One region of the Acidisoma sp. C75 genome, then DNA from elsewhere that is predicted to be linked to it. Evidence: riboswitches for the same ligand, from Rfam matches in the RefSeq annotation. Region 1 holds a riboswitch; the other holds the start of a gene.
The links. A riboswitch is a leader RNA that binds a small molecule or an ion and turns the genes downstream of it on or off. The one in region 1 is predicted to bind thiamine pyrophosphate.
Positions count from the first base shown of each region.

Region 2: another riboswitch for thiamine pyrophosphate. It lies ahead of ACYQ7X_RS10560 (FAD-dependent oxidoreductase); the one in region 1 lies ahead of thiC (phosphomethylpyrimidine synthase ThiC).

Region 1 is NZ_BAAFHD010000001.1:346,314-357,600, reverse strand. It holds gene ACYQ7X_RS01590 (DUF1501 domain-containing protein) at 1-529, opposite strand, end outside; gene ACYQ7X_RS01585 (DUF1800 domain-containing protein) at 526-1,929, opposite strand; gene ACYQ7X_RS01580 (DUF6600 domain-containing protein) at 2,118-4,517, shown strand; gene thiC (phosphomethylpyrimidine synthase ThiC) at 4,619-6,505, opposite strand; TPP riboswitch at 6,552-6,675, opposite strand; gene hutU (urocanate hydratase) at 6,834-8,531, opposite strand; gene hutH (histidine ammonia-lyase) at 8,528-10,078, opposite strand; gene hutI (imidazolonepropionase) at 10,068-11,264, opposite strand.
Region 2 is NZ_BAAFHD010000007.1:14,936-26,222, reverse strand. It holds gene trpD (anthranilate phosphoribosyltransferase) at 1-169, opposite strand, end outside; gene ACYQ7X_RS10595 (anthranilate synthase component II) at 213-809, opposite strand; gene msrB (peptide-methionine (R)-S-oxide reductase MsrB) at 960-1,367, shown strand; gene ACYQ7X_RS10585 (mismatch-specific DNA-glycosylase) at 1,354-1,941, opposite strand; gene ACYQ7X_RS10580 (hypothetical protein) at 2,148-2,363, opposite strand; gene ACYQ7X_RS10575 (thiamine phosphate synthase) at 2,466-3,080, opposite strand; gene ACYQ7X_RS10570 (thiazole synthase) at 3,077-3,868, opposite strand; gene thiS (sulfur carrier protein ThiS) at 3,873-4,070, opposite strand; gene ACYQ7X_RS10560 (FAD-dependent oxidoreductase) at 4,067-5,062, opposite strand; TPP riboswitch at 5,130-5,254, opposite strand; gene ACYQ7X_RS10555 (sulfotransferase domain-containing protein) at 5,302-6,129, opposite strand; gene ACYQ7X_RS10550 (hypothetical protein) at 6,148-6,444, opposite strand; gene ACYQ7X_RS10545 (ImuA family protein) at 6,671-7,462, shown strand; gene ACYQ7X_RS10540 (Y-family DNA polymerase) at 7,374-8,918, shown strand; gene ACYQ7X_RS10535 (DUF805 domain-containing protein) at 9,003-9,500, opposite strand; gene ACYQ7X_RS10530 (NINE protein) at 9,519-10,082, opposite strand; gene ACYQ7X_RS10525 (hypothetical protein) at 10,105-10,515, opposite strand; gene ACYQ7X_RS10520 (MATE family efflux transporter) at 10,686-11,287, opposite strand, start outside.

The DNA.
Region 1 (11,287 bases):
CTTCCAGCAGCAGCGGCATGGCGCGGCCGACGGCGAGGCCGCGAGCCACCGGCCCCTGGTTCTTCGGCAGTTCGAGCAGCAGGCGGTTGAGCCAGCCGGAGCTGATCGAGGGCGTCTCGGTGCCGAGCTGGAGCAGATCCTGCGCCTCGAAATGGCTGCGCGTGCGATAGGGCCCGGCCGCCGCATGCAGCACCAGCGCCTCACCCGCCTGATAGAGGCCGTGCAGATTGCTCAAGGCCGGATGCAGGCCATAGAAGCCGCCGAGATCGAGCATGCCCCCCGCCTGCCCGACCGGCGGGGGCAGCAGCGCCCCGCGTAACCCAGCGAGCCGCGCATCGCCATAGGGCGGCACCGCCGCCATGCCGTCGAGCGCGCCGCGCAGCAGCACGACGATGAAGCGCTGGTCGCCCGGCGCATCGGCGAGTGCGAGGCGCGTCCGCCCGACAGCGCCGATCGCAGTCAGGCCGAGCAGGGTCGCGCGGCGCGAAAGCGCAGCACCCGCCGGCACGGCATGGTGATCATCCATCATCGCCGCAGGAACTCCGGGCTCGAGAAAAGCATCGCCAGCGCCTCGCGCGGGGAGCCGGCGGCGGCAATCGCGCTGCGCGTCGCGGCGGATTGGAACGGCCCGAGCGCCGCCTCCGCCACCGCAGGCGCCGCCGCCTGCCGCGCCACGTCGCCGGCATAGGTGAAGCCAGCATCGACACGGGCGAGCAGCAGATCGGGGTCCGCCCAGGCGGTTGCCTGGTCAGGCCAGCCATTGGGCAGCGGCGCCGCCCAGAGCGGCTGGCCGAGCTGCGCGAGGAGGCCGAGCAGGCGCTGCGGCTCGGCCATCGCGGCGGTGGGCGCCGCGCGCAGCAGCGAGACGGTATAATCGAACGGCGTCTTGACCTTGCCGAGCGGCGGCGCCGCCATGCCGAGATCGATCAGAACCTCGTAGGCGGCGGTCAGCTGGCCGCCGCTCCGCGCCAGCGCCTGCGCGATACCCGCAACCGCCTCGGATGACGGGTCATCGCTCAAGAAATGCGTCGCCAACTGCCGGGCGATGCGGCGATAGGCGGTCGGGTAGGTCGCGAGGTAGCGCAGTGCCGCGATGCCGCCCGCCTCGCCCTCCGGGAAGTCCTGCCCCATCACCCGCTGCGGCCCCGGCTCATGCGCGAAGGGGCGAAACTTGAAGCCCGTCACCTCATCCCCGCCACCTTCCATCGTGGTGGCGGCGGACCAGCCGGTGAGCAGCTTCGCCATATTGGTCACATCCGCCTGGCTGTAGCCCGCTTCCAGCCCCACCGTATGCAGCTCCATGCATTCGCGGCCGAGGTTTTCGTTGAGTCCTCTCCCCGTGCGCTGGCCGGCGCGGCTGGCAGGCCCGATCGAGGTCTGATTGTCGAGATAGAAGAGCATCGCCGGATGCCGCTCCACCGCGAGCACGAGATCGGCGAAGCGGCCCGTCACATGCGGGCGGATCGCCTCGCGCAGGAAGGGGCCGACGAGGGCCGCGGTATCGCCCTGAAGAATGCTGACGCTGAAATGATTGGCCCAAAACCAGACGAGCCGCTCGCGAAACGGCGCCGCGGTGGTGGCGGCGAAGGCGAGCTGGGCTGCCGCGTCATCGGCATAAAGCTGGCGGGCCATCGGCTTGAAGCCGGCGAGCGGCGCATCCGCAGCCCCCTTCTTCTCCGCGAGGAAAGCCCGTCGGCGGATCGCGTCCTGCCGTGTCACGTCGAGCGCCGCCTGCCCCGTCGGCAGTTCGGCGAAAACGCCGGCGGCGAGGCCGGGATCGGGCCCGCGCAGCTGGCCGCGGAGCCAGGCCCGCGGCTCTCCGTCGAGCGTGGTGGAAGGCCCGGCGCCGAAGCCGAAACGCACCAGGGCGTGCATCGCCTGCTTGTCCATGCCCGCTGCGTACCACAGCCGCGCCGCCTGCTTTGTCACGAAAGGCAACGGCGCTTTCACGAATGTTTTCGCGCGTCCCGCCACGGGCCGATGCCGCGCGGCCGGTCTTCAACTTCTGGAGAGCGGGGCCGGCGCCACAGGCCGGTCATCATTTCGACCTCATATCTCCGCGAGGTTTGGCGATCCGTCAGACGTGCCGTTCCGTCTTGAACCCGAGGCCCCGCACCATGAGCTTTCGCGCCCGCTGGTCTCTGCTGCCGAGCGTCCTCGCCGGCATCAGCCTCGCCGCCAGCCCCTTCGCCGGCAACCCTGCCGCCTTCGCGCAGCAGGTGGCCGCGCCCCCTCCGCCGCCCGGCGCGGCGGCACCGGCGGCGGCCGATGCCGGCACGCCGCCGGCGCGCGTCGGCTGGCTCAGCAATATCGCGGGCGCCGTCTCCTTCCATAGCGCGGACCAGACCGAATGGACGGCCGCGACGCAGAACTATCCTTTCGCGACCGGCGACGCGCTCTGGACGCAGCCGCAGGCACAAGCCTCGATCTTTCTCGATTCCAGCCGCATCGCGCTCAACGGCGGCACAGAATTCACCGCCCAGGAGATCGACCAGGAAACGGCGGCGGCCGTTCTTTCCCAAGGCGAAATCTTCCTCAACCTCGTCGCGCTACAGAACGGGCAGAGCTTCACCATCCAGACGCCGCGCGGCACCGCCGAGATCGCCACCAGCGGGCAGTACGAGATCTACGCCGGCGATAGCACGACGCCGACCTATATCACCGTCGTCAGCGGCGCGCTGCAATTCACCCCCCTCGGGCAGAGCGCGCCGCAGACCGTCGGCCCGCAGCAGACGCTCGTGGTCTCCGGCACAGATCCGGTGCAGAGCCAGCTTGGCGCGATGCAGCAGGACCAGTTCCTCACCGCCATGCTGCGCCAGGTCGCGCCGCCGCCGCCCCCCGGGGCCGTGAGCGCGCCACCCGTCACCGCGGAGATGACCGGCACTTCGGTGCTGGCGCAATACGGCAGTTGGCAGGCGCAGCCGAGCGTCGGCGCCGTGTGGTTTCCGCAAGTGGCATCAAACTGGGTGCCCTATCGGGATGGGCGGTGGGCCTATATCCAGCCCTGGGGCTGGACCTGGGTTGACAACGATCCTTGGGGCTTCGCGCCCTTCCATTACGGCCGCTGGGCGGAATTCGGCGGCCGCTGGGGCTGGGTGCCGGCCCCGGCGATCGACCCCGGCTATCGCTATGCGAGCTACCAGCCGGTCTATGCGCCGGCGCTCGTCACCTTCCTCGGCATCGCGGCCGGCGCGGTAACGGCGGCGGCGCTGAGCTCCGGCTCCATCGGCTGGGCGCCGCTCGGCCTGCGCGAGCCCTACTACCCACCCTATGCGGTGCCGCCGCGCTATTTCAACGCCTATAACCGGCCGTACATGCCGGATTACAACCGCTTCTACCAGCAGAACATCACGGTGGTGAACAACCGCATCGACTATCGCAACGCGCAGATCATCAACAACCAGCAGAGCTTCAACATCGTCAACCGCCGGGGCGCGACCTTCGCGCCCGTGGCGGCCATGGTCGGCTCTCGGCCGATCGGGCCAGAGGCGCATGCCCTGCCGCCGGGGGCACGGCTCGCACCCTTCACCCCCGGCGCCCTGCCCCGCCAATTGCCGCGCCCGACCGCCGCCACCTGGGGGCTGACCCCGGCGCTCGCGGCGCGGGAGCATCTGCCGCCCGGCCCGCCGGGGGCGGCACCCCGCCCGCCGGCGCCGGGGCCCGCCATCCGCGCAGGTGCCTTCGCTCCGGGCCGACGCGGGCCGGCTCCGCAACTGGTACCGCATGCGGCGGTGGCGCCGCGCTTCGCGCCAGGCGTTCCGGGCGCGGTCGGCCATCCGCCGGGCCAGGGCTTGCCGGGCTTCGCCCCCGCCGCGGCGCCGTTGCATGCCGGCCTGCCGCCGGGCGCGCCGCACGCCGCTAGGCCCATGCCGGGCAACCAGCGCCCAGGCGGCCCCATGCCGGGCAGCCAGCACCCCTTCGCGCAGCACGCTCTGCCGCCCCTGCCGCAGGCGGGGGCCGCGCCGGGCGCCCCGCATCCCGCCTTCCGCCCCGCCGCACCCGGCGGCATGCCAAACCTTGCCGCGCCGGGAAACGGGGCGCATCCGCAAGCAGCTCGGCCGGCAGCACCTCAGCAGGAGGCACCTCGGCCGGGGGCACCTCGGCCGGCCGCGCCTCAGCCGGCCGCGCCTCAGCCGGCCGCGCCTCAGCCGGGAGGGCCGCGGCCGATGCCGCAGATGAACCATCAGCCGATGCCGGCGCCGAACGCGCCGCAGGCCCGCCCGGCCTTCACCCCAGCACCGCATATGGCGGCACCGCCTCGCCCCGCGCCCGCACCACGGATGGCAGCACCGCCGCGCCCGGCCCCGGCGCCGCAAATGGCCGCACCTCGCATGCCTGCGCCCGCGCCACGGATGGTGGCACCGCCTCGCCCCGCGCCCGCGCCACGGATGGCAGCACCACCGCGCCCGGCCCCCGCGCCGCGAATGGCCGCACCGCCTCGCCCGGCGCCGGCCCCGCACATGGCCGCGCCGCAGCCGGCGCCACATGGGCAGCCGCCGCGCCCACCAGGGCACTGAAGCAAGCGGTTCATGCCCGCTCAGGCTGTGTCAGACGCCGCTTGAAACGCCCCGACGCGTGGATGCCCGTGACGAGCACGGGCAAGACGCGTGCTTCCCTATCAGTCGGACTGGCTCTCAACCTCCGCGCCTGTCGCACCCGCTATCGCGCAGTCGCCGCCCTCATCGCCCTCATCGCCCTCCGGTAGCGCGGGGATATAGAGCGCCTGCCCGCTCTCCCGGAAGCTCGCGCTCATCTCGCGCAGCCCATCCTGGCGGCGCGCTTCCTCGCGGATATCGTGGCTGATCTTCATCGAACAGAATTTCGGCCCGCACATGGAACAGAAATGCGCCGTCTTGTGCGCCTCCTTGGGCAGCGTCGCGTCGTGAAAGGCCCGAGCGGTCTCAGGATCCAGCCCCAGGTTGAACTGATCCTCCCAGCGGAATTCGAACCGCGCGCGGGAGATCGCATCGTCGCGCAGCCTTGCCGCCGGATGCCCCTTGGCGAGGTCCGCCGCATGCGCCGCGAGCTTGTAGGTGATCACGCCGGTTTTCACATCTTCCCGCTCCGGCAGGCCAAGATGCTCCTTCGGCGTCACGTAGCAGAGCATCGCCGTGCCGTACCAGCCGATCATCGCGGCGCCGATCGCCGAGGTGATATGGTCGTAGCCCGGCGCGATATCCGTCGTCAGCGGGCCGAGGGTATAGAAGGGCGCCTCGCCGCAGGTCTCCAGCTGCTTCTCCATATTTGCCTTGATCTTGTGCATCGGCACATGGCCCGGCCCTTCGACCATGACCTGGCAACCCTTGCCCCAGGCGACGCGCGTCAGCTCGCCCAGCGTCTCGAGTTCGGCGAACTGCGCCGCATCGTTCGCATCGGCGTTCGAGCCGGGGCGCAGACCGTCGCCGAGCGAGAAGGAGACATCGTAGCGGCGCATGATGTCGCAAATATCGCCGAAGCGTTCGTAGAGGAAACTCTCGCGGTGATGGCTGAGGCACCACTGCGCCATGATCGAGCCGCCGCGTGAGACGATGCCCGTCACCCGCCGCGCGGTCAGCGGAATATGGGCGAGCCGCACGCCGGCATGGATGGTGAAGTAATCAACCCCCTGCTCCGCCTGCTCGATGAGGGTATCGCGGAATACCTCCCAGTCGAGCTTGGCCGCGTCGCCCCGCACCTTCTCAAGCGCCTGATAGATCGGCACGGTGCCGATCGGCACCGGGGAATTGCGCAGGATCCAGTCCCGGATATTGTGGATGTTGCGGCCGGTTGAGAGATCCATCACCGTATCCGCGCCCCAGCGGATCGCCCAGACGAGCTTCTCCACCTCCTCGGAGACGGAGGACGTGACTGCGGAATTGCCGATATTGGCGTTGATCTTGACGAGGAAATTACGCCCGATCACCATCGGCTCAAGCTCGGGGTGGTTGATGTTGGCGGGCAGGATGGCGCGGCCGGCGGCGATCTCGGCGCGCACGAACTCCGCCGTCACCATCTCGGGGATATGGGCGCCGAAGCTCTCGCCATCCTCGATGCGCGCGCCGGCGCCTTCGGCAGCCGCCACCCGGCCGAGATTTTCCCGATGCGCGGCGAAGATCATCTCCTCGGTGATGATGCCGGCGCGGGCGAATTCATACTGCGTCACCGGCCGCCCCGCCGCGCCGATGAGCACGCGGTGCGCCGCCGGGCAAGGCTGCACCAGCACATCGCCGCTCGCGAAGCCGTTATCCTCCGGCCGCACCGGACGCGCCTCGGCCGCGGCGAGGCCACGGCCGGCAAGCCAGGGCGCGCGCAGCCGGGGCAAGCCTTCATCGAGGGCGATGCGCGCCTGCGCATCGGTATAGGGGCCCGAGGTATCGTAGAGCATGAAGGCAGGCTCGCGCGCCGTCTCGTGCAGATCGACGGCGCGGAACGGCACCCGCACGCCGGCGAGGCCGGGCGGGGCGGAATAGACCTTGCGGGAGCCGGGAATGGCGCCCGTGGTGACATGCGCTGGTTTCGTCGTCATCATCGCAACCCCTTTCTGCCTCGAAGCTTCGGAGAAGGGGCGAATGATCTTCGCAATTGCCCGTCCCTCCGCCGGTGTTAACCGGATCAGGTTCAAAGGGTCCGCCCCGGTGGGCGCTTGGCCCATGGGAAACGTCTCAGCTCTCTCTCAGAGCACCCCTCGGTGCGGGCAAGGCACCATGAAGGCGGGCCGCCTGTCAAGCCGCAGCGGCCGAGGCCGCTGGCGGGCATGGGATTTGCCGGAAGAGGACGGGGCCGCGGCGTCAGCCCCCGCCTCCTGTGGGGAAATCGGCGGGTCAGGCCGCCCCGGCCGCCGGGCGGCGCGGGCGCTACAGCCTTAGGATGCGCGGCAGCCGGAGGCCATGTTCCTTTGCGCAGGCAATCGCATCCTCGTATCCGGCATCGGCATGGCGCCACACGCCCGATGCCGGGTCGTTCCACAGCACGCGTTCGAGCCGCGCCGCCGCCTCCGGGGTGCCATCGGCACAGATCACCACCCCGGCATGCTGGGAGAAGCCCATGCCGACGCCGCCGCCATGATGCAGCGAAACCCAGGTGGCGCCCGATGCCGTATTGACCAGCGCATTGAGCAAAGGCCAGTCGGAGACGGCGTCCGATCCGTCACGCATCGCCTCCGTCTCGCGATTGGGGGAGGCTACGGACCCGCTGTCGAGATGATCGCGGCCGATGACGATGGGGGCTTTCAGCTCCCCGCTCGCCACCATTTCGTTGAAGCGGAGGCCGGCGCGGTGCCGGTCCCCCAGCCCGATCCAGCAGATGCGCGCGGGCAGGCCCTGGAAGGCGATGCGGGCGCGCGCCATATCCAGCCAGCGGTGCAGATGCGCGTTCTCGGGGAACAGCTCCTTCATCGCCTGGTCGGTCTTGTAGATATCCTCGGCATCGCCCGAAAGCGCCACCCAGCGGAAGGGCCCGATGCCGCGGCAGAAGAGCGGGCGGATATAGGCGGGCACGAAGCCCGGAAAGGCGAAAGCCTCGGCGAGGCCCTCATCTTTTGCCACCTGGCGGATATTGTTGCCGTAATCGAGCGTCGGCACCCCCGCCTGCCAGAAGCCAACCATCGCTTCGACATGCGCACGCATCGAAGCGCGTGCCGCCGCCTCCACTTCCCGCGGCGTCGTCTCCTGCCGCGCGCGCCATTCGGCCAGGCTCCAGCCGAGCGGCAGGTAGCCGTGCAGCGGATCATGGGCGGAAGTTTGATCGGTCACAATGTCCGGCCGCCCGTTGGGCAGCGGCTCGCCCGCGCGCATGCGCCGCAGGATCTCGGGGAAGATCTCCGCCGCATTGCCGATGAGGGCGACGGATTTCGCCTCGCCCGCCGCGGTCCATTGCGCGATCATCGCCAGCGCCTCGTCCAGCGTCTGGGCCTTCGCATCGCAATAGCGCGTGCGGATGCGGAAATCGGCGCGCGTCTCGTCACATTCGACGGCGAGGCAGCAGGCGCCGGCCATCACGGCGGCGAGCGGCTGCGCGCCCCCCATGCCGCCCAAGCCCGCGGTGAGGATCCATTTGCCGGTGAGGCTGCCGCCGTAATGCTGGCGCCCGGCCTCGGCAAAGGTCTCGTAGGTGCCCTGCACGATGCCTTGCGTGCCGATATAGATCCAGGAACCCGCCGTCATCTGGCCGTACATCATGAGGCCGCGGCGGTCGAGCTCGTTGAAATGCTGCCAGTTCGCCCAGGCCGGCACGAGGTTCGAATTGGCGATCAGCACGCGCGGGGCATCGCGATGGGTGCGGATGATGGCGATCGGCTTGCCCGATTGCACCACCAGCGTCTCATCCGCTTCGAGCTCCTTGAGGCTCGCGCAGATGGCGTCGAAATCCTCCCAGCTGCGCGCGGCCCTGCCGATACCGCCATAGACCACGAGCTCGTGCGGGTTTTCCGCCACCTCCGGATGCAGGTTGTTCATCAGCATGCGCAAGGGCGCCTCGGTCTGCCAGCTCTTGGCGTTGAGCGTGGTGCCGGTGGGCGGAAAGACATCGCGGATATTGTGGCGCGAATTGGTCATGGCACGCTCCCTTCTGCAAAGACCGGCGGCAGCGCGATGCCGGCCGCCTCCACCAAAGCGCCGGAGGCGACGAGCGCGGAGGCCGCCGCGAGATCGGGCGCCATGTAGCGATCCTCCACCAGCTCCGCCACCTCCCGGCGCAGCCGGCCGATCGCCCGGCTGAGCGGCGGCGCGGTTTCCAGCGGGCGCCGCAGCGCGATTCCTTGCGCCCCCGTCATCGCCTCGATGCCGATGATGTCGAACAGGTTCTGCGTCATCGGCAGCAGCCGGCGGGCGCCGTGGCAGGCCATCGAGACGTGGTCTTCCTGATTGGCCGAGGTCGGCGTCGAATCGATCGAGGCCGGGTGCGCCAGCTGCTTGTTCTCGCTCATCAGCGCGGCCGAGGTCACTTCCGCAATCATCATGCCGGAATTGAGGCCGGGCTTCGGCGTCAGGAAGCCCGGCAGGCCGAAGCTCATCGCCGGGTCCACCAGCATGGCGATGCGGCGCTGGGCGATGGCGCCAATCTCGGCGACCGCGAGCGCGATCTGGTCGGCCGCGAGCGCCACCGGCTCGGCATGGAAATTCCCGCCCGAGACGACATCGCCGTTCGAGAGCACGAGCGGATTGTCGGTCGCCGCATTGGCCTCGATTTCGAGGGTGCGCGCCGCCTGGCGCAGCACGTCGAGGCAGGCGCCGCTGACCTGCGGGTGGCAGCGCAGGCAATAGGGGTCTTGCACCCGCTCGTCATTGTCGAGATGGCTTTGCCGGATGCCCGAACCCTCGAGCAGGGCGCAGAGCGCCGCCGCCACCTCGATCTGCCCGCGATGGCCGCGCAGCGCATGGATTTCCGGGGCGAAGGGCGCGGTCGATCCCATCGCCGCATCGGTGGAAAGCGCGCCCGTCACCAGCGAGGCGGCGAAAGCCCGCCCGGCGCGGAACAGGCCGGTGAGCGCCAGCGCGGTCGAGACCTGCGTGCCGTTGATGAGCGCGAGCCCTTCCTTGGCGGAGAGCGCGACGGGGCTGAGGCCGGCGCGCCGCAGCGCCTCCCCGCCGGGCAGCCGCACGCCCTGATAGGTCGCCTCGCCCTCGCCGATCATCACCGCCGTCATATGCGCAAGCGGCGCGAGATCGCCCGAAGCGCCGACCGATCCCTTCTCCGGGATCATCGGCAGCACGCCCTCCGCCAGCATCGCTTCCATGAGCGTGACGATCGCGAGCCGAACGCCCGAGGCGCCGCGCCCGAGCGAGAGGAGCTTGAGGATCATGACGAGCCGCGTCACCTCCGGGCTCAGCGGCTCGCCCACCCCGCAGCAATGCGACAGGATGAGGTTGCGTTGCAGCTGCGCCACGTCCGCCGCCTCGATGCGGATCGAGGCGAGCTTGCCGAAGCCCGTATTGATGCCATAGACCGCCGCCTCGCCGGCCGCGACCTCGGCAATCCGCGCCGCACTCCGCGCCATCGCCGCATGCGCCGCCGGCGCCAGCGCGACCGCCCCTTCCCGCCCGAAGAGGCGCGCGAGATCGGCGAGCGTCACCGCCCCGGGCGTCAGGATCTCAGGCGTCATCGGTCACTCCTTGAAAGACGCGCGCATGCAGCGGGTTGAGGCCGATGCGGCCGACCAGCTGGGCGATGCTCTCAGCCTCCCAGAGCGCGAAATCGGCCGAAAGCCCGGGCGCGATCCGCCCGGTCTCGCGCTCCAGGCCGAGGGCGCGGGCGGCGTTGATCGTGACACCCTCGAAACACTCGCGCACCGTCATGCGAAACAGCACGGCGGCCATGTTCATCGTCATCAGAAGCGAGGTCATGGGCGAGGTGCCGGGGTTGCAATCGGTCGCGAGTGCCATCGGCACGCCCGCCGCGCGCAGCGCCGCGAGCGGCGGCAGCTGGCTTTCCCGCAGCATGTAGAAAGCGCCGGGCAGCAGCGTCGCGACCGTGCCGGAGGCGGCGAGCGCCGCCACATCCTCGTCATTCGCATATTCGAGGTGATCGACCGAGAGCGCGCCGAAACGCGCGGCGAGCAGGGAGCCGCCGGCGCGCGTCAGCTGTTCAGCATGCAGCTTCACCGGCAGGCCGAGGCGGCGAGCGCAGTCGAAAAGCGGCGCGAGCTCCGCAGGCGAAAAGGCGATGCCTTCGCAAAACCCATCGACCGCATCGACGAGCCCTTCGCCATGGGCGCGGATGAGCCCCTGGATCGCGACGTCCTGGATGTACTCCGCCGCCCGGCCGGCATAATCGGGCGGCAGGGCGTGGGCGGCGAGCCAGGTGGTCACGATCCGCACCCGGCGCAAGGCGCCGAGCCGGCGGGCGGCGCGCAGCATGCGGATCTCGCTCTCGATATCGAGGCCGTAGCCGGATTTGATCTCGACGGTCGAGACGCCTTCAGCCAGCAGCGCGTCGAGCCGGGGCAGGCTGGCGGCCACCAGCCCCTCGACATCGAGCCCCCGCGTCGCCCGCATCGAAGCAGCGATGCCGCCGCCGGCGCGGGCGATCTCGGCATAGCTCACGCCCTCCAGCCGCCGCTCGAACTCGGCCGAACGATCCCCGCCATGGACGAGATGGGTGTGGCAATCGAGGAAGGCGGGGGTAACGAGCCGGCCCGCGCAGTCGATCACCCGGTCCCCGGTTCCGGCAAGGCCCTGGCCCAACGCCAGGATGCGGCCGCCCTGCACCAGGATATCCGCGGCCTCGGGCTCGGTGCCGGCGCCGCCCGCTACCACCCGGCCATTGATCCAGACCTGCCGCTCGGCCATCGCCGCCGCCTCCGGGAACCCGA
Region 2 (11,287 bases), on a different contig from region 1:
TCTCGGCCACCGTCTCGCCCCGCACCCGCAGCGCCATGAGCAGCCCGGCCATCTGCGCATGGGTCGCGTCGCCGGTCATCATCTCGCCGAAGGCGGCTTCCGATTCGGCCTCGCTGAGGCTCTCCCCACGCGCCAGGCGCGCGAGCAGGGGGCGGATCACGGCGCTCATACGCTCTGCCTGCTGCTCCCTTTGGCCGGCGGCGCGGCGGCGCTCAGGCAGCGCGCGCGGGGCTGTTCCGCCCGCGGACGATTTCGAGGAAATTGCCGAGGATCTTGTGCCCGTGCTCGCTCGCGATGCTTTCGGGGTGAAACTGCACGCCGAAAATCGGCAGGCTGCGGTGGCGGAGACCCATGATGAGCCCGTCCTCGGTGAAGGCCGTGGGCAGCAGCACTTCCGGCAGGCTTGCCCGCTCGACCACGAGGCTGTGGTAGCGCGTCGCCTTGAAAGGCGAGGGGAGGCCGGCGAAAATATCCGAGCCGCCATGGCTGACCGGGCTCACCTTGCCATGCATCGGCTCCGGCGCGCGGATCACCCGGCCGCCGAAGGCCTGACCGATCGCCTGATGGCCGAGGCAGACGCCGAAGATCGGCACCCGGCCCGCCGCCGCCGCGATCAGATCGAGGCAGATCCCAGCCTCATTCGGCGTGCAGGGGCCGGGCGAGAGCACAATCGCCTCCGGCGCCTTCGCCATCGCCGCCTCCGCGGAAAGTTGATCGTTCCGCCACACCTGGCATTCCGCCCCGAGATCGCCCAGGAACTGCACCAGGTTGAAGGTGAAACTATCGTAATTGTCGATGAGGAGGATCATGTCATTATGATGCGCCGAGCGACCCCGAAGGGTCAATCGGAGGCAGCGCGGGGGCTGGGTTGAGAGCGGCCCGCGATGCGGGGTTCGGCGGGCGAGGCTTGGGGCAGCCCTGCCGGCAACCCATGGATGTGGCAGAGGAGACGGACGATTATGGATGCGGCTGCGAAAAGCTTTCCGGTGACGATGAGCGATGCCGAATGGCGCGCGAAGCTGACGCCGGAGCAATACCAGGTGTTGCGCCAGCACGGCACGGAGCGGCCGGGCACCTGCGCGCTTCTGGTGGAAAAGCGGCAGGGCACCTTCGAATGCGCGGGCTGCGGCAATCCGCTCTTCAAAAGCGGCACCAAGTTCGAAAGCGGCACCGGCTGGCCGAGCTTCGACGAGCCTTTGCCCGGCGCTGTGGAAACGGAAGAGGATCGCAGCTACGGCATGGTCCGCACCGAGGTGCATTGCGCCCGCTGCGGCGGCCATCTCGGCCATGTCTTTCCGGACGGCCCGCCGCCGAGCTTTCAGCGCTACTGCATGAACGGCGTGGCGATGAACTTCATCCCGAATTGAAGGGCGCCGCGGCCTTCGTCGCAGCATCGGCCGGAGCCGCTGCGCGCGCCCCCCGCAGGCGCCGCACCCGCGCTGCCATCGCGGCCCAGGGGCGCGCATCCCACGCCCGGCAGGCGAGGCCTGAGGTCGAGGGGAGAACCATGATCGGCGGCAGGCCTTCGATCGGCGGCTGTTCGCCATAGGCGATGCGGCCGGTGGGGCGGCCGAGAAATTCGGCCGCCGCCCGCTTGCTGTTGAAGGCGAGCAGAGCGGGCCGGTACTGCCACATCGCCTCCGCCAGCCGCGCCGGCAGGAAGCCATGGCGGGGCAGTTCCTCATCCTGCCCGGCAAATCCTTTGCAGACATCCGTGAGCCCGATGCCGAGCGCGAGCAGGCTTGGGTATTCCATCGGCGCGAACAGGCGGGGGGTGAGCCCGATCTCCGCCAGGATCGGCCAGAAGCGGTTGCCGGGCCCGGCGTAATAAGCGCGCCGCGCGGCAGAGACGGCGCCCGGGGCAGTGCCGCAGATGACGAGATCCAGCCCCTCGGCGAGGAGATCGGGGAGGATATCCGCCTCGGGCCTCGCGGCGGGCATGGCGTCGGGGGCGTCTGAGGGCGCGGCCGCGCGCGGAAGCGCGGAGCGGCGATCGGAAGGGCCGGGCATCGGGCCATTCTAGCCGGGCCGCCGCGCCCGGTCACGCCCCGGTCACATCCCCGCGCCTGGCGCTTGGCCTCGGCTGATCGCCGCCAACCTTGGCTTGGCCAGGAGGCGCGGGGGGAGACGAGACGCCGCCCCGCCGGTCAGCCCCCGCTGCCGCGGGGCTTGAGCGTGCCCGGATCCTCGATATCGAGCCCACGGGCGGCAAGGTTGAGGCGGGCGGCCTCGGCCTCCGCCTCATCCTGGGTCATCACCCGGGCGGAGACCATGCGCGCCCCCTGGAAGACGCCGAACCAGATCTCCCCCGGCTCTTGGCCGGCGGGCGCGGCGCGGTAGGCTTCGCCTATCTCATCGCTCATCGCCGTCACGCTCCTCTGTTGTTCTGGGTGCCCCTCAAGGCTCCCGGCCCGGGAGGTGGGGGTGAAGAGGGCGGAAAACCAGGGGGCGAGGGGCCATCCGCTTCAGCCCCGCCGCGATGCGGTCGCCGCCAGCCAGGCGCCGAGCCGCGCTTCAGGATCGGGGTGGCGCAGCACATCCGTCACCACCGCGGCGCAATCCGCGCCCGCTTCCAGGACTGCGCGGCCTCGCTCGGGCGTCAGGCCGCCGATCGCGACCAGCGGCAGATCGCCAAGCCGCTCCTTCCACTCCCGAACCCGATCGAGGCCCTGGGGCGCCCAGGGCATCTGCTTGAGGATGGTCGGAAACACCGGGCCGAGCGCCACGTAATCGGGGGCGGCGGTGAGCGCGCGGTCCAACTCCTCCGGGCTATGCGTGCTCAAACCCAGCCGCAGGCCGTGGCGGCGAATGGCCGGCAGATCGGCCTCCGCCAGATCCTCCTGGCCGAGATGGACGAAATCGCACCCTTCCTCGATCGCGATTTGCCAATGATCGTTGATGACGAGCGTCGCCCCGGCGGCGGCGCAAAGCCCGCGCGCGGCGCGGATCGCCGCCCGCAGCGCCGGCTCCGGCTGCTCCTTGATGCGAAGCTGCACGAGACGCAGGCCGAGCGGCAGCAGCCGCTCGATCCAGCCCGGCTCGTCCACGATCAGATAGAAGGGATCGAGCCGCGGCCTCATTGGAAGGCGAGCCCGAGGACCGGGGTGGAAGGGGCGGCGAGATCGCGCACCGGCATGGGATCGGCCTCATAGGCCTGGCGGCCGGCACGGATGGCGCCGGCGAAGGCTTCCGCCATCAGCGCCGGATCGCCCGCGCGGGCGACGGCGGTATTGAGCAGCACGCCGTCGAAGCCGAGTTCCATCGCCTGGGCCGCATGGGAGGGCAGGCCGATGCCGGCATCGACGATCAGCGGCACTTGCGGAAAGCGGGCGCGCATCGCCCGCAGCCCGTAGAGGTTGTTCAGCCCCCGCGCGGTGCCGATCGGCGCGCCCCAGGGCATCAGCACCTGGCAGCCGGCATCGAGCAGCCGTTCCCCCACCACGAGGTCTTCCGTCGTATAGGGAAAGACCGCGAAACCATCGGCGGCCAGGATGCGCGCGGCCTCCACCAGGCCAAAGACATCGGGCTGCAGATTGTCCTGATGGCCGATTACCTCGAGCTTGATCCAGTCGGTCTCGAAAACCTCACGCGCCATCTGCGCGGTGGTCACGGCCTCCTTCACCGAATGGCAGCCGGCGGTATTGGGCAGCACGCGCAGGCCGAGGCCGCGGATGAGGGACCAGAAGGCCTGGCCCTCTCGCGCCGCCCCCGATTCCCGCCGCAGCGAGACGGTGACGATCTCGGCGCCCGAGCGGCGCACCGCCTCCGCCATGATGGCGGGCGAGGGGTAGAGCGCGGTGCCGAGCAGCAGGCGGGAGGCGAGCGGCACGCCGTAGACCTGAAGCGGCGCCGGTATCGGGAGCGGCATGGCCTCAGCCTCCCCGCATGGGGGCGAGGATCTCCACCCGGTCGCCGGCGCGAAGCGCGAGGCCTGCGCGCATCCGCGCCGGCGCGAACTCGCCGTTGAGCGCGGTCGCGACCGCAGCATCGGCCAAGCCGAGCTCGTCGATGAGGGCGGCGAGGTTATCGGCCGAGACCTCTCTTTCCTCGTTGTTGACGTGGATTTTCATGCGGCGATCTCCGGGTCGAGCGTGCCGGTGGCGAAATAGGCGGCGGCCCGCCGGGCGAGGGCGGGGGCGAGGAGGAAGCCGTGGCGGAAGAGGCCGTTGGCGGCGAGGCTCCGCCGCCCGAAGGGGCGGAGGCGGGGCAGATTGTCCGGAAAGGCCGGCCTGGCATCGGCGCCGAGCTCGATGATCTCGGCCTCCGCGAAGGCCGGGTGCAGGGCATAGGCGGCGTTGAGGAGTTCCACCACCGAACGCGCCGTCACCCGGCCGCGCTCGCCGCTTTCCAGCATGGTCGCGCCGAGCATGAAGACGCCGTCCCCCCGCGGCACGACATAGAGGGGAAAGCGCGGATGGACGAGCCGCACCGGCCGGCTGAGGGAAAGGCCGGGGCAGCGGAGGATGAGCATTTCGCCCTTCACCCCGCGCAGATCGGCAAGCCTGTCCCGCGCCGCGAGGCCCCGGCAATCGGCGACCGGGCCGAGGCTCGGATCCTCGGGATCGGCCGCCACCCCGAAGCGGAGGGAGACGGACCGCGCGGCAAGCTCTGCGACGAGCGCGGGGAGGGCGGCGCGCGGATCGAGATGCGCTTCCTCCGGGTAGAACAGGGCTTCGCGGAAACGCCCGGCGAGATCGGGTTCCAGCGCCGCGATGCCGGCCCCGTCCAGGGCTTGCCAGCCTTCGGTGCGGCGGGCGAAGCGGGCGAGATCGGGGGCATCGCGGGAAGGGGCGAGCACCAGGCTGCCCCGCTGCTCGGTGGCCGGAAAGACGCGCGGCCAGAAGGCGAGCGCCTCCGCGCCGAGGCGCTGCACCGCGGGCTCGGCACTTTCGCGCTCGCACCAGGGGGCGAGCATGCCGCCCGCATAGCGGGAGCAGGCATCCTGCGCGAGGGCCGGGCTGCGTTCGAGGATCGTGACGCCGATGCCGGCTTCGGCGAGGGCGAGCGCAGTGGTGAGGCCGAGGACGCCCGCGCCGATCACTGTAACATGCTCCACCCGCATGCGGGCATCTCCGCTCTGAGATCAGGGGCATGGCCGGAAAGGGCGGAGAGCGTGAAACGGCATGCTGTGCGGCCGCTTGTCCCATCCCTTCGCCAGCATGACCTGGATCAGGTTCGAAGGGTCGCCACGCGCGGCGGGAAAACCCGCCGAATGGCCTCTCAGCCCCTTGCCGGGGCTCCCCTTGGATCCCGCTCTGCTATCGCTCTTCGCCGGTTGCGTCAAATCCCCGGCCGCTCGCCTCAGAGATAGCCGAAGCGCCGCATGATGGTGGCGTGGTCCTGCTCGATCCGGGCGGCCTGGGCCGGGCTCAGCACCCTCCGCCACTGCCCGGCCTCGCCGGCGCGGAAGAAGGCGGCACGGGATTGGGGCGGCTTTTCGATGAAGCCGCGCTCGGCCTCCTGGGCGCGCAGCGTGCCAAAATCGCTGAAGCGTACCGCGCGCGCCAAGCGCTCGGGCTCGGGCTCCTGCCCCATGAAGCGGATGAGCGCGCCGAAACCGGCGTGAGGATCGGCCAGCAGATCCTCGTAGCGCATCACATGCAGCGTGGGGTGGGGGCGATGGGTCCAGAAATGCACATGCGCGGACCAGGTGGCGAGGCGGACATAGACGGTATCATCCGTCCCGCCGGTCGCCGCTTCAGGATCCGCCATGAAGGCGATGGTGCGATCGAGCGAGAGGCCGAGGTGATGGCTGAAGGAGACGGCGACATCGCGCGGATCGCGCAGGATGTAGATGCAGCCCGCCGTCACTGCGCGGGTGATGGTCTGCTCGCCCGCCACCACGAGCAGCGCGCTATGCGTCTTGACGAGGGAGATCCCCGGCCGCGCTTCGGCCATGGCGCGATGCACGAGCGGGCGCAGGCGCTGGACATCGGCGATGCTGTATTGCGAGGCGGGGCGCGGATCGAACGGCGCGAAGCGCGCGGCCGCGCTTTCCCCCGTCGTCACGGCCATCAGGTCGTTGATGTCCTGGGGTTCGGCGGCATCGCGGATGTAGTTCTGCAGGAAGGCCCGCACCCAGGTATTGCCCGATTTGGGGTAGGAGGCGATCCATAGCAGCTGGCCCATACCGGGCAGGCTCCGGCGTCAGGCGCGGCGGGTCAAGGCGTCGTAGATATCGACGATTTCGAGCGCGACGCGGCCAAGCTCGAAATCCCACCAGCGTTCCAGCAGCACATCCGGCTTATGGTGGGGGGCGAGTTCCTCGCGGATCGTCACGAAACGCTCCCAGAGATCGGGCCAGGGCATGTCCTCGGCGGTCAGCATCAGCAGGTCCGGCACCAGGGCCTCGCGCAGGCGCACCTTCATCGGGCCGGTATGGGAGGCGAGGATGCGGGTGGCCTTGAGGAATTTCTCGCGGGTTGCGTGTGCCGTGCTCGTCACCGTCTGCTCCCGTCTCTCTCGCGCTTTCCGGCCCTGGGGAAGGATCGTCTTTGCCCGGGGCAAAGTAAGCGGTTTGTAACCAGGCGCACCAGAGCGGGAGGCTGAACCCAGCCGTGACGGCGGAAGCGGCCTCGCCGATTCGTCGCTTCACAGAAGCGCCCGGCCATGCCTATGTTCCCCTCATGTTCTCTTTATGTTCACTCTCTTTGCTGCGCCCTTGGGAGTTATGAGCGAGATTCTTCAAAACCTTACGCGGCTTCGTGGCACGATCGCCGGGTTGGAGCGCGGCAGCAGCCAGAAAGCGCCGGGCGCTGTCCTGCCCTTCGGCCTCGGCATAGTGGATCGCCACCTGCCGGGCGGGGGGCTGAGGCTCGGCGGCTTGCACGAACTGGCCGATCAGGGCGCCGGCCAGCCCTATGGCAGCGCCGCCGCGCTGATGGTGGCGGGCATTCTGGCGCGGCTACCCGGCCCGGTTCTGTGGATCAGCGAGCGGGAGGATCTCTTTCCCCCCGGCCTTGCCGCCGCCGGCCTGCATCCCGATCGGGTTCTGCATGTGCGCGCGCCGCGGGCGGTGCCGCTGGTGATGGAAGAGGGGCTGCGCCATGGCGGTGCCGCCGGCATCGTGGGCGAGGTCGGAACATGGCTGCGCCCCACCGCCGCCCGGCGCCTGCAACTGGCGGCGGAAACCGCAGGCTTCCCCGCCTTCACCCTCTGCCGGCCGCCGGGGCCGGCGGCCCGGCCTGACGCGGCCCGGCCGCATGCTGCACCGCCGATCCCCGCGCTCACGCGGTGGCGCATCACCCGCCTTCCCTCAGGCCCGCCTGTGGCGGCAGTGCCGGAGATCGCGGGCCTCGCCCCCGCGCTCTGGCAGGTCGATCTCATCCGCTGCCGGGGGGCGGAGGCTGCATCCTGGATTGTGGAGGCTTGCGATGAGACGGGTCATCTCCGTCTTCCTGCCGCTCTGGCCGACCGAGCGGTGGCGCCGGCAGCAGGCGGCGGCCGGCGTCTGCTTGCCTGAGGGGGCGCCGCTCGTCACCCGCCTGCATGATGGCCGACGGCTGGCCGTGGGGGCGGCCGATGCGGCCGCGCGCGCGCTCGGCATCCGCCCCGGCCAGCCGCTCGCCGAAGCGCAGGCGATGCATCCGGGCCTTTGCGTCGTCGATGCCGAACCGGCGGCCGATGCCACGGGCTTGCGGGATCTCGCCCTCTGGTGCCGGCGCTACGCCCCGCTCACGGCGGCCGATCCGCCGGACGGGGTGCGGATCGACAGTTCCGGCGCCGATCATCTGCTGGGCGGGGAGGCCGCCCTGCTGGCCGATCTCCGCACACGCCTCGCGGCGGCAGGCATCACCAGCCGGCTGGCGATTGCCGATACGCCGGGGGCGGCCTGGGCGCTCGCCCGCTACCATCCTGGCGCGGCGGAGGGGCTGCTCTGCCCGCCGGGTGGGGTGGCGGTGGCGCTCGCCCCCCTGCCGGTTGCCGCCTTGCGCATTCCGGGCGAGACCGCGCGGCTGCTCACCCTGCTCGGCCTCGTCAGCATCGGCGATCTCATGGCCTTGCCCCGCGCGGCGCTCGCCCAGCGCTTCGGGGCGGCGCTGCTGCGCCAGATCGACGCTGCCCAAGGCACGCTCTTCGAACCGCTGGAGCCGCTGCCGCCCGCGAGCCTCCTCCGCCAGCGCCTCGCCTTCACGGAACCTTTGATGACGGCGCCAGCCCTGGAGCGGGCCATCACCCGCCTTGCCCGCGCGGTTTCGGAGGCGCTGGCCCGGCGCGGGGAGGGGGCGCGGCGGCTCGATCTCGTCTGCGAACGGGTGGATCACGGCCTGCAGGTCATCGCCCTCGGCACCGCCCGCCCGGTGCAGGAGGCACAGGCCCTCGCACGGCTTCTCACCCAAAGGATCGAGACGATCGAGCCCGGCCACGGGGTGGAGGCGATGACGCTCTGGGTGCCGCTCGCCGAGCGGATGGCGGCCGAGCAGATGGCCGCCGCGCTGGGCGAGCCGCGGCCCCTGGCGCGGGAACTCGCGGCCCTCGCCCCGTTGATCGACCGGCTGGCCGCGCGCTTCGGCGCCGATTGCGTCTATCGCCTCACCCCGGTCGCGAGCGCGGTGCCGGAACGCGCCGTGCGGCGGACCGATCCGCTCGCCCCGCCGGGGGGTGAAACCTGGCCCGCGCATCTGCCGCGGCCAGTGCGCCTTCTCAGCCCGCCGCAGCCGGTCCAGGCGCTCGCCATGCTGCCCGACCAGCCGCCCGCCGCCTTCACCTGGGGGCGGGTGCGCCACCGCATCCGCCGGGCGGACGGGCCCGAGCGGATCTTCGGCGAGTGGTGGCGCCGCCCCGGTGAGGAACAGGCCGTGCGGGATTATTGGGCAGTGGAGGATGAAGCCGGCGATCGCTTCTGGCTCTACCGCAGCGGTGACGGCGAAAGGCCGGAGACGGGCAATCTCGCCTGGTTCCTGCACGGGGTGTTCTGAGCGCGCCCTTCGTTGCGCGATCAGAGCACCTCATGCCGGAAAGGCAACCTTACCCGCCTGGCTTATGCTTATGCCAGTTGGTGCTTATGCCAACTGGCCGTTTTCCGGCCCGAAGCGGTTATCCCCCCGCGTGCCGCGCGTGCAGAACCAGACGAAGACGATGATCCAACCCACCAGAGGCACGAGGTTCAGCAGCTGCCACCAGCCGGAACGATCGATATCATGCAGCCGCCGCGCGCCCACGGCGATCGTCGGCAGAAGGAGGGCGAGCGAGACGAGATCGCCCAGGATTCCGATCGCGTGTTCATGCAGCGCGGCCGCCACCACCGAGAAGGCCACATCCACCAGGATGGTGAAGAGCGCGAACCACCAGTATTCGGCCCGCGGCGCGCGGCCCTGGAAATCGGCATATTTGCGCAAGCATATCGTAATCGCGCTGCCGAAGGTGCGCGGAATACCGTCGCCCGGCCCTGCCGCGCCGAAGCTGCCCTGCGGCGCCCCGCAATGCGGGCAGGCGAGGGCAGTGACATGCAGCCGCTGGCCGCAGCCACGGCAGAAGACCATGTTCGGATTGTCGCTCATCCCGGAGACGCCCTTTCTTCAATTATATTTGCGTGAAAAACGCTCGTCCGACATGGTGAGGTAGATCACCCCTTCGATCAGCCCGATCAGCGCGGGGATGAAGGTCCAGCAGAAGAGCAGGTAGAGAACGCCGAGCCCGGGCTGCTCGAGGTAGAATTTATGCACCCCGATGCCGCCCAGCAGCAGCGCCAGAATCCCCGCGGTTGACTTGTCCTTCTGGCCGCGCGGCCGGCCGGCCATGGCGGCCGCCTGCGGCGCCCCGCAATGCGGGCAGAATGGTGCTGTCCGATGGATCGGCTTGCCGCAGCCGCGGCAGAACACCTGATCGGTCAGGATCGCCTGCCCGGCGGTGGCCGATGCCGAAAGCGGGGCCGAAAGCGGGGCGAGGCTGCGGCCGGCCGCCACCCCGTCGCCCGCTGACCCGGCCGCGCTCGCCGCCAGCCGAGGCTGCGCCGCGCCGCAATGCGGGCAATCCCGCGCGGTGAGATGGATCACCCGGCCACAGGCGAAACAGAATTTCTCGTCCGCGGCGCGCCCCAGGGCCATTCTCTCGCCACTCTCGCCATCGCCTGCTTCGGCCATCCCCCGCTCCTCCGTCGATCGATCAGACATGGCTGAGCGCGCCCGCACTACCGGCAAGGCCAGGACCGGGCCCGCCCAGAACCAAGGCCGCAACCGCCCCGAGCAAGCGCCCCAGCAACCACACGAGCCAGGCCCAGAGGCTCAGAACCTCATGCTCGAAGAACCCGAGGAGAAAGACCAGGAAAGCAAAATTGGCGAAAGCGAGGCAGATCGCCCCGAGCACGAGGCCGAGTTCGCGGCGGTTGAGCGATCCACCGGCGATCAGCCCGAGATTGACGAGGTCGAGCAGCAGCCCGATGAGGGTCGAGGGAGGAAAGGGTGTGGCCGAGAGCAGCAGGCCGAGCAGCACCGCGCGATCCCGCCCGGCGACAGAGCGCGCCAGCCGCTGCACGGCTTTGGTGACTTCGATCTCCAAGGCGCTTTTATACGGCATGCGGAATGAGCGGTCGCCCGATGGCAGAGGGGTGTCGATCCCGGCATCGACCCGGCGGTGCCCGCCCCAAAGCACCCCCGCCGGCGCGATGCCCGGAACCTCACCATCGCGTGAGCCGAGCTTGGATCATTTTGTATCCGGTCGCAAGCGGCGCAGGTCGGGCGCGGCCGCTATCCGCCGAAGGCCGCGAGCCGCGTGCCGCGGCCGAGCCGGCGATGCAGCCGCATCCCCAAGGTGGCGCCACGCACCGCCATGAAGAAGAGGAAGGCAGCCCATAGCCCGGCATTGCCGAAGCGCGGCATCAGCACCGCCCAGGCGGCCAGGAAGAGCAGCACGGAGACCAGCATCATATCCCGCATATCGCGTGACCAGGTGGCCCCGATGAAGATCCCGTCGAGCGTGAAGGCCGCGGCGGCGACGAGCGGCACCAGCGCGGCCGCGGCGAGGCTTGCTTGCGCCGCCGCCCGCACTGCCGGCGCCTCTGTCATCAGCGCGATGAAATCCGGGCCGAGGATCCGGTAGAGCAGGGTGATGCCGCCGCCGCAAACGAGGCTCGCGAGCAGGGTGAGCCGCACGGCGCGCAGAAACCCCGGCCGGCTTCCCGCGCCGATCATGCGGCCGGCGAACTGCTCGGCGGCGGCGGCGAAACCATCGAGACAATTGGCCGAGAGCGCGAAGAACTGCATATGGACCGCGTTGGCCGCGACGACGACGGCCCCGAGGCTCGCCCCCTGGCGGGTGAAGAAGGCGAAGCTGAAGAGCAGGGAGAGCG